DNA from 3 places in the Amycolatopsis albispora genome. Region 2 is predicted to be linked to each of the others. Evidence: riboswitches for the same ligand, from Rfam matches in the RefSeq annotation. Region 2 holds a riboswitch; each other region holds the start of a gene.
What was found. A riboswitch is a leader RNA that binds a small molecule or an ion and turns the genes downstream of it on or off. The one in region 2 is predicted to bind S-adenosylmethionine.
Positions count from the first base shown of each region.

Region 1 (3,266 bases), 1.6 Mb from region 2:
CCCGGCGACCTGGTCGAGCAGCGAGGTCACCCAGTCGCCCGCCTGCGCCGCCGGGGTCGAACCGCCGACGACGAAGTGGAAGAACCGGGGTCCGGAGGAATGGGTGGCCGCCCCGGTCCCGATCCGCAGCAGTTCGCGGACGCTCGGCAGGGTGCCGTCGCCGCGTTCCGGCAGCGGGCCGTCCAGTTCGTCGAGCAGCGGGGCACCGGCGGGATCCTGGACCAGCCGGTCGGACAACGTGGCCAGGTACGGCCCGGCGGCGTCCGCCACCAGTCGCAGCGCTTCGGCCGTCGCTTCGCGTTCGGTCAGCGGATCACTCATCCCCGCAGAAGATCACGCCCGGCGGCGCGCGTCCAGGCTCAGGAAAGGAATTCCGGCAGCGGGCGCGGGTCCGGGGTGGGCGCCCAGCGGCCGTCCACCTTGCCGTACTCCCACCGCGCTCCCCTGGCCACGATCTGCCGCAGCGCGAGCAGCAGCCGGTCGACGTGTTCCTCCGTGCTGCCGAGGCCGAGGCTGACCCGCACCGCCTGCTGCCCCGCACCACCGGCGAACCGGATCAGCCGCCGCGTCGCGATGTGCGCGCAGAACGCGCCGTCGCGCACACCGATGCCGTATTCGGCGGAAAGCACCGCGGCGAGCCAGCCGGGTTCGAAGCCGTCGATGACGAAGCTGAGCGTGCCGACGCGGTCGACGTCGGCGTCGAACAGGCGCAGTTCCGCGAAGCCGGGAACGGACGAGAGCCCGCGGTGCAACCGGCGCAGCAACGCGTCCTCGTGCTCGCGAATGGCGTCCCAGTTCTCGGAAAGCGCCTCGCACGCCACGCCGAGCGCGTACACGCCGACCGTGTTCGGCGAACCGGCTTCGTGGCGCTCCGGCCCGGAGTTCCACACCACGCCGAGCTCGGTGCCGTGGTGCCGCTGCACCGCCTTGGTCGCGCCACCACCGGCGAGGTACGGCTGCCCGGCACGCAGCCAGTCGGCACGGCCGACCAGCGCACCCGCCCCGAACGGCGCGTACAGCTTGTGCCCCGACAGCGCCACGTAGTCCACATCCAGCTCACGCAGGGAGAACGGCCGGTGCGGGGCCAGCTGCGCCGCGTCCAGCGCGATCCGCGCGCCGTGCTTCCGCGCCACCGCGGCGATTTCCGCCACCGGCAGCAGCTCACCGGTCACATTGGACGCTCCGGTGAGCACCACCAGCCGCGGTCCCGGCGCGCAGGCGGCCAGTGCACTGTCCACAGCGGACACCGCGGCCAGCCTGGTGCGCGGCGGTTCCACGCGGTGCACGCGCGGCCCGCGCCACGGCAGCAGCGCCGCGTGGTGCTCGGTGTCGAACAGCACCACCGAGGTCTCGCGCGGCAGGCACTTCGCCAGCAGGTTGAACGAGTCGGTGGTGTTGCGGGTGAAGATCACCGTGTCGGTGGACCGGGCGCCGGTGAAGCGCCGCAACACTTCCCGGGTGCGCTCATAGACCTTTGTGGACACCTGGGAGGCGAAACCGGCGCCTCGGTGCACGCTGGCGTACCAGGGCAGGAACTCGTCGACGGCGGTGCGGACGCGCTGCAGGCACGGCGCGCTCGCGGCGTGGTCGAGGTTCGCGTAACCGATCGTGCCGCCGTTGACCAGCGGCACGGACAACTCGGCACCGGCGACTTCCGGGACCAGGCAAGGGCGTTCGAGTGCGAGCGTCATGGGAGGCCTCCTCGAGGTCGGGGACCCCCGCCTCGGAGGATCCGCGCTTGCCCGCCACACCTCGTGACGAGCCAGGTCCTCACCCGGGGCACCCCACCGCGGTTGGAGGGTTGCCGGCCAGCTAGCCGGGGCTTGTCGCTGGCACTCATGACCTACCGGAAAAGTTAACCCACTGGGCGGCGCCCGCGCCAGGGCCGCCCAGTGGGTGAGACGGCGATCACTCCGCTTCGTACCGGAACCGGCCGGGGAGCTGGACCGCCTGGCCATCGGCGACGTGCGTCGCGACGCCGCTGTACTGTTCGGCGCCTTCGGTGAACCGCCAGCCGCCGAATTCCTTGCCGTCGACGGGTTCGCCGTGTGCCTCGGCGACCGTCGTCTGGAGCTGGTGGTAGCCGAGGCCGTCCCAGTCACCCGCCCCCGCGGGCAGCGTCCACAGGGTGAAGTGCACGTGGGCACCCGAACTGCTGCCGCCGCACGGCAGCGCGTTGCCGGTTTCGCCGAGCACCACGCCCGGTTCGACGGCCTGCCCGTCGGTGACCGCGATCCGCTCCAGGTGGTAGTAGCCGGTGCGCCAGCCACCGGCGTGGTCGATGGTCACCCAGTCGCCGCCGTCGCAGTGCTGCAGCCGGACCGTCCCGGCGAGCGGCGCGCGCACCAGGCCGTCGCGCGGGCTCAGGTCGATCGCGTTCTTCACGCCGCTGTTGCCGTTGTCCGAGTGGATGCCCGCCGAGCTGACCGACTGCCCGGTGGCGAACGGCAGCGTGAACACCGGGAAGGCATCCGCGGCGGACGCGGTCGGGGCGAGCAGGACGCCGCCGGTGAGCACCACGGCTGCCGCCAGTCCACGAAGGTTCGACGAGTTGACCACGCGCCGTGCTCCCTACGCTCGCTGTCCACCATTCGGGTTAGTCAATGCGAGCGAAACGTAAGCCATTCGGCGGCAGTTAGGAATACACGAAGTCAGACAAATCCTTGTCAGGTGACCTAGGTCACAGTGGATCAGTGCCCGGACTCGCCCCGCCAGCGGGCCAGCCTGCCCGCCCGGTCGATGGCCCGCAGGCGCCGCTCGGCCACCGCCCGCGCCCCCTCGGTGGTGACCACGAGCAGCTGGTCCAGCTCCTGGAGGCGACTGGTGCTCTGCGGGGTGAACGACTTGCCGTCGCGCACCACCAGGCTCACCGACGCACCCGCCGGGAGCCGCAGCTCGGACAGGTACACCCCGTGCAGCCGCGAGCCGCGCTGGATGCGCACCTGGAGCAGTTCGGCACCGAGTTCGTCCAGCGGCGCGGCGTCGACCTGGATCTCCTTGGCCTCGGTCGAATCGGACAACCCGAGCAGGCGCCCCAGCGGGGTCAGCGTCGCGCCCTGCAGCAGCGTCAGCACGATGACCAGCACGAACACCGCGTCGACCAGCTCCTGCGCGCCCGGCACGCCCTCGGCGAGCGGGATCATCGCGAGCACGATCGGCACCGCCCCGCGCAGCCCCGCCCAGGACAGGAACACCTGTTCGCGCCACGGCAGCTTGAACGGCAGCGCGGAGACCAGCACCGACGCGGGTCGCGCGAGCAGCAGCAC
Region 1 covers NZ_CP015163.1:3,570,947-3,574,212, forward strand. The annotation lists gene A4R43_RS16605 (pyridoxal phosphate-dependent decarboxylase family protein) at 1-321, opposite strand, end outside; gene A4R43_RS16610 (aminotransferase class V-fold PLP-dependent enzyme) at 360-1,691, opposite strand; SAM riboswitch class IV at 1,730-1,844, opposite strand; gene A4R43_RS16615 (M23 family metallopeptidase) at 1,909-2,559, opposite strand; gene A4R43_RS16620 (potassium/proton antiporter) at 2,691-3,266, opposite strand, start outside.
Region 1: linked by a shared signal. The riboswitch ahead of A4R43_RS16610 (aminotransferase class V-fold PLP-dependent enzyme) and the one ahead of A4R43_RS24315 (methionine ABC transporter ATP-binding protein) in region 2 are both predicted to bind S-adenosylmethionine.

Region 2 (3,266 bases):
AACAGGGCCAGCTGTCTCGGGTCGCCGGACGCGAGCGCTTCGACCACCGGCGCGTGCGAGCCGATCCGCGGTGGATCGCCCTCCTCGCGCAGCCGGTCGAGTTCGGCGAACACCCGCGGCGTGGACAGGCCCTTCTGGTCGAAGGCCAGCACCCAGTGGAAGGTGTGCCGCGAAAGCACCGGCACCAGTCGCTCACCGCGGCCGGTGCCGAGCGCGGTGCCGCCGTAGAGCGCGAACGGCACGTCGCTGCCGAGCTTCGCGGCGACCTCGGCGAGTTCGTCGCGGGAGATCTCCAGCTTCCACAACGAGGCCAGCCCGACCAGGGTGGCCGCCGCGTCGGCGCTGCCACCGGCCATGCCGCCGGCCACCGGGATGCCCTTGCGCAGCACCACCCGGATCTTCGGCTCGCTCTCCGCGCGCCCGACGTGCGCGGCCAGCGCCTGCACCGCCCGCCAGGCCAGGTTGTTCGCCCCGGTCGGCACGGACTTCTCGCCCTCGCCGTAGACCTCGACGCCCGGGTCGTCGGTCACCGCCACGGTCACCTCGTCGGCCAGCGACAACGCCTGGAACACGGTCACCAGCTCGTGGTAACCGTCCTCGCGCAGGTCACCGACGGCCAGGTGCAGGTTGATCTTCGAGGGCACCCGGACGGTGACTGGTGGCGGAACGACAGCGAGCACGAGCACAGCCTACGTGGCCGAAAAAAGGCCGTGGGTGCTCAGGGCCGTTCTGACGGCCCCGGCACCCACGGCGGGTGGACGATCAGGCGGCGACGCCCTGCGGGCCGCTGACCGGGTGCGTCACGTGCGCACCGCGCTCAGCGATCCAGGCCAGCGCGCCGTCGGCCTGCTCACCACGCAGGCCGATGCGGAACCGGCCGACCGGGGTGTCCCCGATCCGGGTCAGGCCACCGCCGATGGTGGCGATGTCGATGCCGAAGCGGGTGGCGGCCTCCGGCAGCAGCGCGCCGACCGAGGCGAAGCCGATCAGCACCACGTCGACCGCGCGGTCGTAGCGGGCCGACTGCGCGCGGGTGGTCTCGATCGCGGGCAGCAGCGCCTGCGCGGTGCGGCTCGACGGGTCGACCAGCAGCGAGAGCACGTTGCCGTTCTCCACCACGCGGCCGTCTTCGAGCACCGCGACGTCGTCGCAGATGCGGCGGACCACGCCGGCGTCCGGGGTGGTGACCAGCACGGTCAGGCCCAGCTCGGCGCGGGCCCGGTCGAGCGCGGTGAGCACACCGGCGGCCTCCTCGTTCTGGAGCCCGGCGGTCGGGTCGTCGGCGAGCAGCACGGCGGGCGAGGTGGCGAGCGCCTTGGCCACGGCCACCCGGCGGCGCTGCCCCGGGTTCAGCTCGGCCGGGTGCTGGCCGCCGCGCTGGGTCAGGCCGACCAGGTCGAGCAGGTTGCCGACGCGGGTGCGGCGGCGCGGGCCCTCGACGCCGAGCTGTTCCAGCGGCGAGGCCACGTTCCCGGCGACGGTGCGCTCGGGCTGCAACGCGACGCGGGAGTCGACGATGCCGACCTGGCGGCGGATCTCGCGGAGGCGGCGGCCGTCGAGCGTGCCGGTGTTGAGCCCGTCGAGGCGGACCACGCCGCGGTCGGGACGTTCCTGCAGCGCGACGCACCGCGCCAGGGTGGACTTGCCGGAGCCCGCCGCGCCGACCACGCCGTAGAGCGAGCCTGCGTTGATGTCGAAGTTGACGTCCCGCAGCGCCAGCACGGGCGCGGAGTCGCCGGGGAAGGACTTGGTCAGGTTTTCGAGCGTGATCACGTGAATGCTCCAACAGCTGGGCGCGGGCGCGCGCCGACCACAAGGAAGCACCGCCGAGACGACGGTGAGGCGTAAACCGGAAAGCGGCGAGAGTGGGTACTGGGGTCAGTCGTTGGAGCGACGACACGCACTTACCGTGCGGCGACCTTCATCCACTACTCGGCGTCGAGTCAGCATTCGCGACCGGTACACAGGATTCCTCCATCGGTCCTGGCGTTAGCACCTGCCCTCTCGGGTGGTTGCTGCGACTTCGGCGAGCCAGGCCTCTCAGTCGCTCGGGATGGATGCACAAGGAGTACACCCGATCCGGTTCTCCGAACGCAAGCCCGTGGTCGCAGATCACACGAACAGCGGCGTTATCCCTCGTTTTCCGCCGCCGCCGCGATGCGGGCGAACTGCTCGACCGTGAGCTGCTCACCCCGGGTCCGTGGATCGATACCGGCCGAGGTCAGCAGCTCGCCGGCGCGCTCGGCGGACCCCGCCCAGCCCGCCAGTGCCGCGCGCAGGGTCTTGCGCCGCTGCGCGAAGGCCGCGTCGACCACGGCGAACACGGTCTTCCGCTCAGCTGGATAAGTGGCCTCGACGCGCTCGAAGGCGACCAGCGCGGAATCGACGTTGGGCACCGGCCAGAACACCGCGCGCGGCACCGCGGCCACCTTCTTGGCGCGGCCGTACCAGGCGAGCTTGACGCTGGGCACGCCGTAGGTCCGGCTGCCGGGGCCCGCGGCCATGCGGTCGGCCACCTCGGTCTGGACCATCACCAGGCCGCGGCTGAGGGACGGCAGCTCGGCGAGCAGGTGCAGCACGACCGGCACGGCGACGTTGTAGGGCAGGTTCGCGACGAGCGCGGTGGGTTCGCCGACGTCGGCTTGGCGGACCTTGAGCGCGTCGGCGGGGACGACGGTCAGGTTCCCGGCCGCGCCGGGCGCGTGCTCGGCGACGGTCGCGGGGAGGCGCTGGGCGAGGACGGGGTCGATCTCGACGGCGACCACGCGGGCGCCGGTGGCGAGCAGACCCAGCGTCAGCGAGCCGAGCCCGGGACCCACCTCGAGCACGACGTCGTCCGCGGTGACCCGGCCGAGCTCGGCGATCCGGCGCACGGTGTTGGGGTCGTGGACGAAGTTCTGGCCGAGCTTCTTGGTCGGCCGCACGTCCAGCTCGGCGGCCAGGCCGCGGATCTCGGCGGGGCCGAGCAGCCCGGCGGGTTTGGTCACGTCCGGGAGTTTAGGCGCCCGGGTTCGGGCCCACCCCGCTGCCCGACGTCACGAATGTGGCTTTCGAGACGCCAAACGTCTCGAAAGCCACATTCGTGACATGGGAGCGGAGCGGAAACGAAAAGTGGCCTCCCGCGCGACTGGGCGCGGGAGGCCACGTTCGAGAGAGTCAGTGCGTCAAGAGAGGCCGAGCTTCTTCGAGCAGTGCGGCCAGGCACCGTAGCCGCCGCGGGAGTCGCGCAGCTTGGTGGCGACGGCGATCTGCTGCTCCCGGCTGGC
Region 2 covers NZ_CP015163.1:5,168,703-5,171,968, forward strand. The annotation lists gene A4R43_RS24310 (4-(cytidine 5'-diphospho)-2-C-methyl-D-erythritol kinase) at 1-680, opposite strand, end outside; gene A4R43_RS24315 (methionine ABC transporter ATP-binding protein) at 763-1,773, opposite strand; SAM riboswitch class I at 1,972-2,060, opposite strand; gene rsmA (16S rRNA (adenine(1518)-N(6)/adenine(1519)-N(6))-dimethyltransferase RsmA) at 2,130-2,987, opposite strand; gene A4R43_RS24325 (resuscitation-promoting factor) at 3,165-3,266, opposite strand, start outside.

Region 3 (3,266 bases), 3.4 Mb from region 2:
AAGTTGGGGGGTGTGGATAAGTCGGTGGGCGCTGGAGGCAGGCGGCAGAGGTAAATGCTGAGGGAGAGGCAAATGCTGATGGCAGGGGCGGATGTTGATGACAGAGGCGGAGGCTGGCGAGAGGGAATGCTGGTGAGGGAGCGAATGGTGCTGGGGACGCGGATGCTGGAGACGGGGGCGAGCGCTGGCGAGAGCGCGAATGCTGGCGGGTGAGGCGAATGCTAGCGAGGGAGCCGAATGCTGGCGGGTGAGGCGGATGCTGAAGGGAGGGGCGGGCGCTGGTGAGGGGTGATGCTGGTGAGGGAGGCGAGCGCTGGCGGGGAGGTGAATGGTGGCGGCGAGGGCCGCTGATGCTGGCGGGAGCCGAATGCTGGAGAGAGAGGGGCCAGCGTTGACGAGAGGGGCCAGCGCTAGCGAGGGGGCGAATGTGGTGAAGGGGGAATGCTGGTTAGGGAAGCGAGCGCTGACGACTGAGACGGATGCTGGCAACAGAGGCGAATGTTGCCGAAGACCGGCGTACACGAACGGCATGCCGGACACGAATGTGGCTTTCGGGGCGTGGTGAACGCTCCGAAAGCCACATTCGTGTTCTGGGGAAAGAAAGGGTGTTACTTGGCGAGAGCCTCGCGCACGGCATCCGCGGAAGCGGGGACGGTGGCGCGCGGGCCGATCTTGCCTTCCACGGCGTCCAGCGTCTTGAGGCCGTCGCCGGTGATCAGGAGGACGGTTTCCTCGTCGGGGTTGAGTTTTCCGGCCTCGACGAGCTTTTTCGCGGTTGCCACGGTCACGCCGCCGGCGGTCTCGGTGAAGATGCCCTCGGTGCGCGCCAGGAGCCGGATGCCCTCGACCACCTCTTCGTCGCTGACGTCCTCGATCGCGCCGCCGGTGCGGTTGACCACGTCCAGCACGTACGGGCCGTCCGCCGGGTTACCGATGGCCAGCGAGCGCGCGATGGTGTCCGGCTTGACCGGCTGCACCACGTCGTGCCCGGCGCGGAAGGCGGCCGACACCGGGGAGCACCCCGTCGCCTGCGCGCCGAAGATCTTGTACGGCGACTGCTCGACCAGCCCCAGCTCACCCAGCTCGCGGAAACCCTTGTCCACCTTGGTCAGCTGCGAGCCCGAAGCGATCGGCACCACGATCTGCTGCGGCCGCCGCCAGCCCAGCTGCTCGGCGACCTCGAAGGCCAGCGTCTTCGAGCCCTCGGAGTAGTACGGCCGCACGTTGACGTTGACGAACGCCCAGTTCTCGTTCTCCGCGGCCAGTTGCGTGGCCAGGCGGTTGACATCGTCGTAGTTGCCGTCGACCGCGATCAGCGCGCCGTCGTAGACCGCGGTGGTCAGGATCTTGGCTCGCTCCAGCGTCTTCGGGATCAGCACCACGGACTCCCAGCCCGCCCGCGCCGCGGCCGCGGCGACGGCGTTGGCCAGGTTGCCGGTGGACGGGCAGGCGAGCACCTCGAAGCCGAACTCGCGGGCCGCTGCCAGCGCCACCGCGACCACGCGGTCCTTGAACGAGTGGGTGGGGTTGCCGGTGTCGTCCTTGACCCAGACTCGCTTGAGCCCCAAGGCTTTCGCGAGCCTGTCCGCACGCACCAGCCGGGTACAGCCGGGCTCGGTGTTCGGGATCTCCTCGACGTTCGACGGCACCGGCAGCAGGCTCTTGTAGCGCCAGATGTTGCGCGGGCCCTTCTCGATGTCCTCGCGGCGCACGCGGCCGAAGTCGTAGGCGACCTCGAGCGGGGAGAAGTCCTCGGCGGAAACGAACTCGGGCGCCAGCGGCTGGCGGTGCCCCTCTTCCTTCGACACCAGCTCGACGGCCGGGCCGAGGTCCAGGGTGCGCTTGGTCGTGCGGAGGGTGGCAGTCATCGCGAGGTCCTTCCTCATCTGCCCCACGGGTGTGGGCCGGAATTGGCACCGTGATCGCCAGCTACCTCGCGGAATCGAGATGACAGGCTGACGCCGGTTGCCGGGGCTTCTTCGGGCCGTATCCCTCTGCCCCTCTGGATGAGCGTTGTTCGGTTGTCGGCCCGCGCTCGGCGCGGCGCCTCGCCAACACCGTACGGCATCACGCCGCGCCGACGCGACCGCCTCACCGTGCCGGGCTAGTGTCGTACCGCCGTGGCAGGATCGGGCCCGTGACCGAAGCAGCCGCCCTCCACCTCGTGCTCGGCGAGGAAGAACTGCTCATCGAGCGGGCGATTCGAGCCGCTCTCGAGGCCGCCCGCAGCGCGGACCCAGCGGCGGACCTGACCCGGCTCAAAGTGTCCGAACTCACAGCTCCAGCGCTCGCCGAGCTGGTCAGCCCGTCGCTGTTCAGCGAGGGCCGAGTGATCGCGATCGACGGCGCGCAGGACGCGTCGCAGGAGATCGGCGACGCGATCCTGGCCTATGCCAAGGATCCGGCCGACGGGGTGGTGCTGGTGCTCGTGCACACCGGCGGCGGCCGGACGAAGGCGGGCAAGGCGCTGCCCGCGGCGTTGCGCAAAGCCGGGGCGACGGTGGTCGAGTGCCCGAAGATCACCAAGCCGGCGGAGCGGGAAGCCTTCGTGCGCAACGAGGTCCGGCAGGCGGGCGGCAAGATCGACGCGGCCGGGGTGATGGCGCTGATCGACTCGGTCGGCTCGGATCTGCGCGAGCTGTCGTCGGCGGCGACCCAGCTGGTGGCGGACTCCGGTGGGAAGGTCGACGAGCAGGCCGTGCGGCGCTACCACCGCGGGCGGGCGGACGTGACCGGGTTCGCGGTGGCGGAGAAAGCGGTCTCGGGGGATCGCGCGGCGGCGCTGGAGTCGGTGCGCTGGGCGATGCAGATCGGGGTGCCGCACGTGCTGGTGGCGGACGCGCTGGCGGACGCGGTGCGGACGATCGCGCGGGTCGCCGGGGCGGGGCGCGGCAACCCGAACTCGATGGCGGGCGAGCTGGGGATGCCGCCGTGGAAGATCCGGAAGGCGCAGGGGCAGGTGCGCGGCTGGGGCCCGGACGGGCTGGCGGACGCGATGCGGATCGTGGCGAAGCTGAACGCGGACGTGAAGGGGGCGGCGGCCGATCCGGACTACGCGCTGGAGCGCGCGGTGCTGGCGGTCGCGGCGGCGAAGGAGCGGCGCTGAAGCTGGGGGGAGCGGGGCTCCGGCTGGGGAAGCGGGGACTCGCGGGGGGCCGCGAGTTTCCGGTGTCAGGTTGTGGTGAAGCGGGCCAGTGCGCGGATCTTGTTGGTGGCGTCCAGTGCGGCGACCTTGTACGCCTCCGACAGCGTCGGGTAGTTGAACA
Region 3 covers NZ_CP015163.1:8,618,171-8,621,436, forward strand. The annotation lists gene thrC (threonine synthase) at 609-1,868, opposite strand; SAM riboswitch class I at 1,880-2,013, opposite strand; gene holA (DNA polymerase III subunit delta) at 2,129-3,106, shown strand; gene sthA (Si-specific NAD(P)(+) transhydrogenase) at 3,172-3,266, opposite strand, start outside.
Region 3: linked by a shared signal. The riboswitch ahead of thrC (threonine synthase) and the one ahead of A4R43_RS24315 (methionine ABC transporter ATP-binding protein) in region 2 are both predicted to bind S-adenosylmethionine.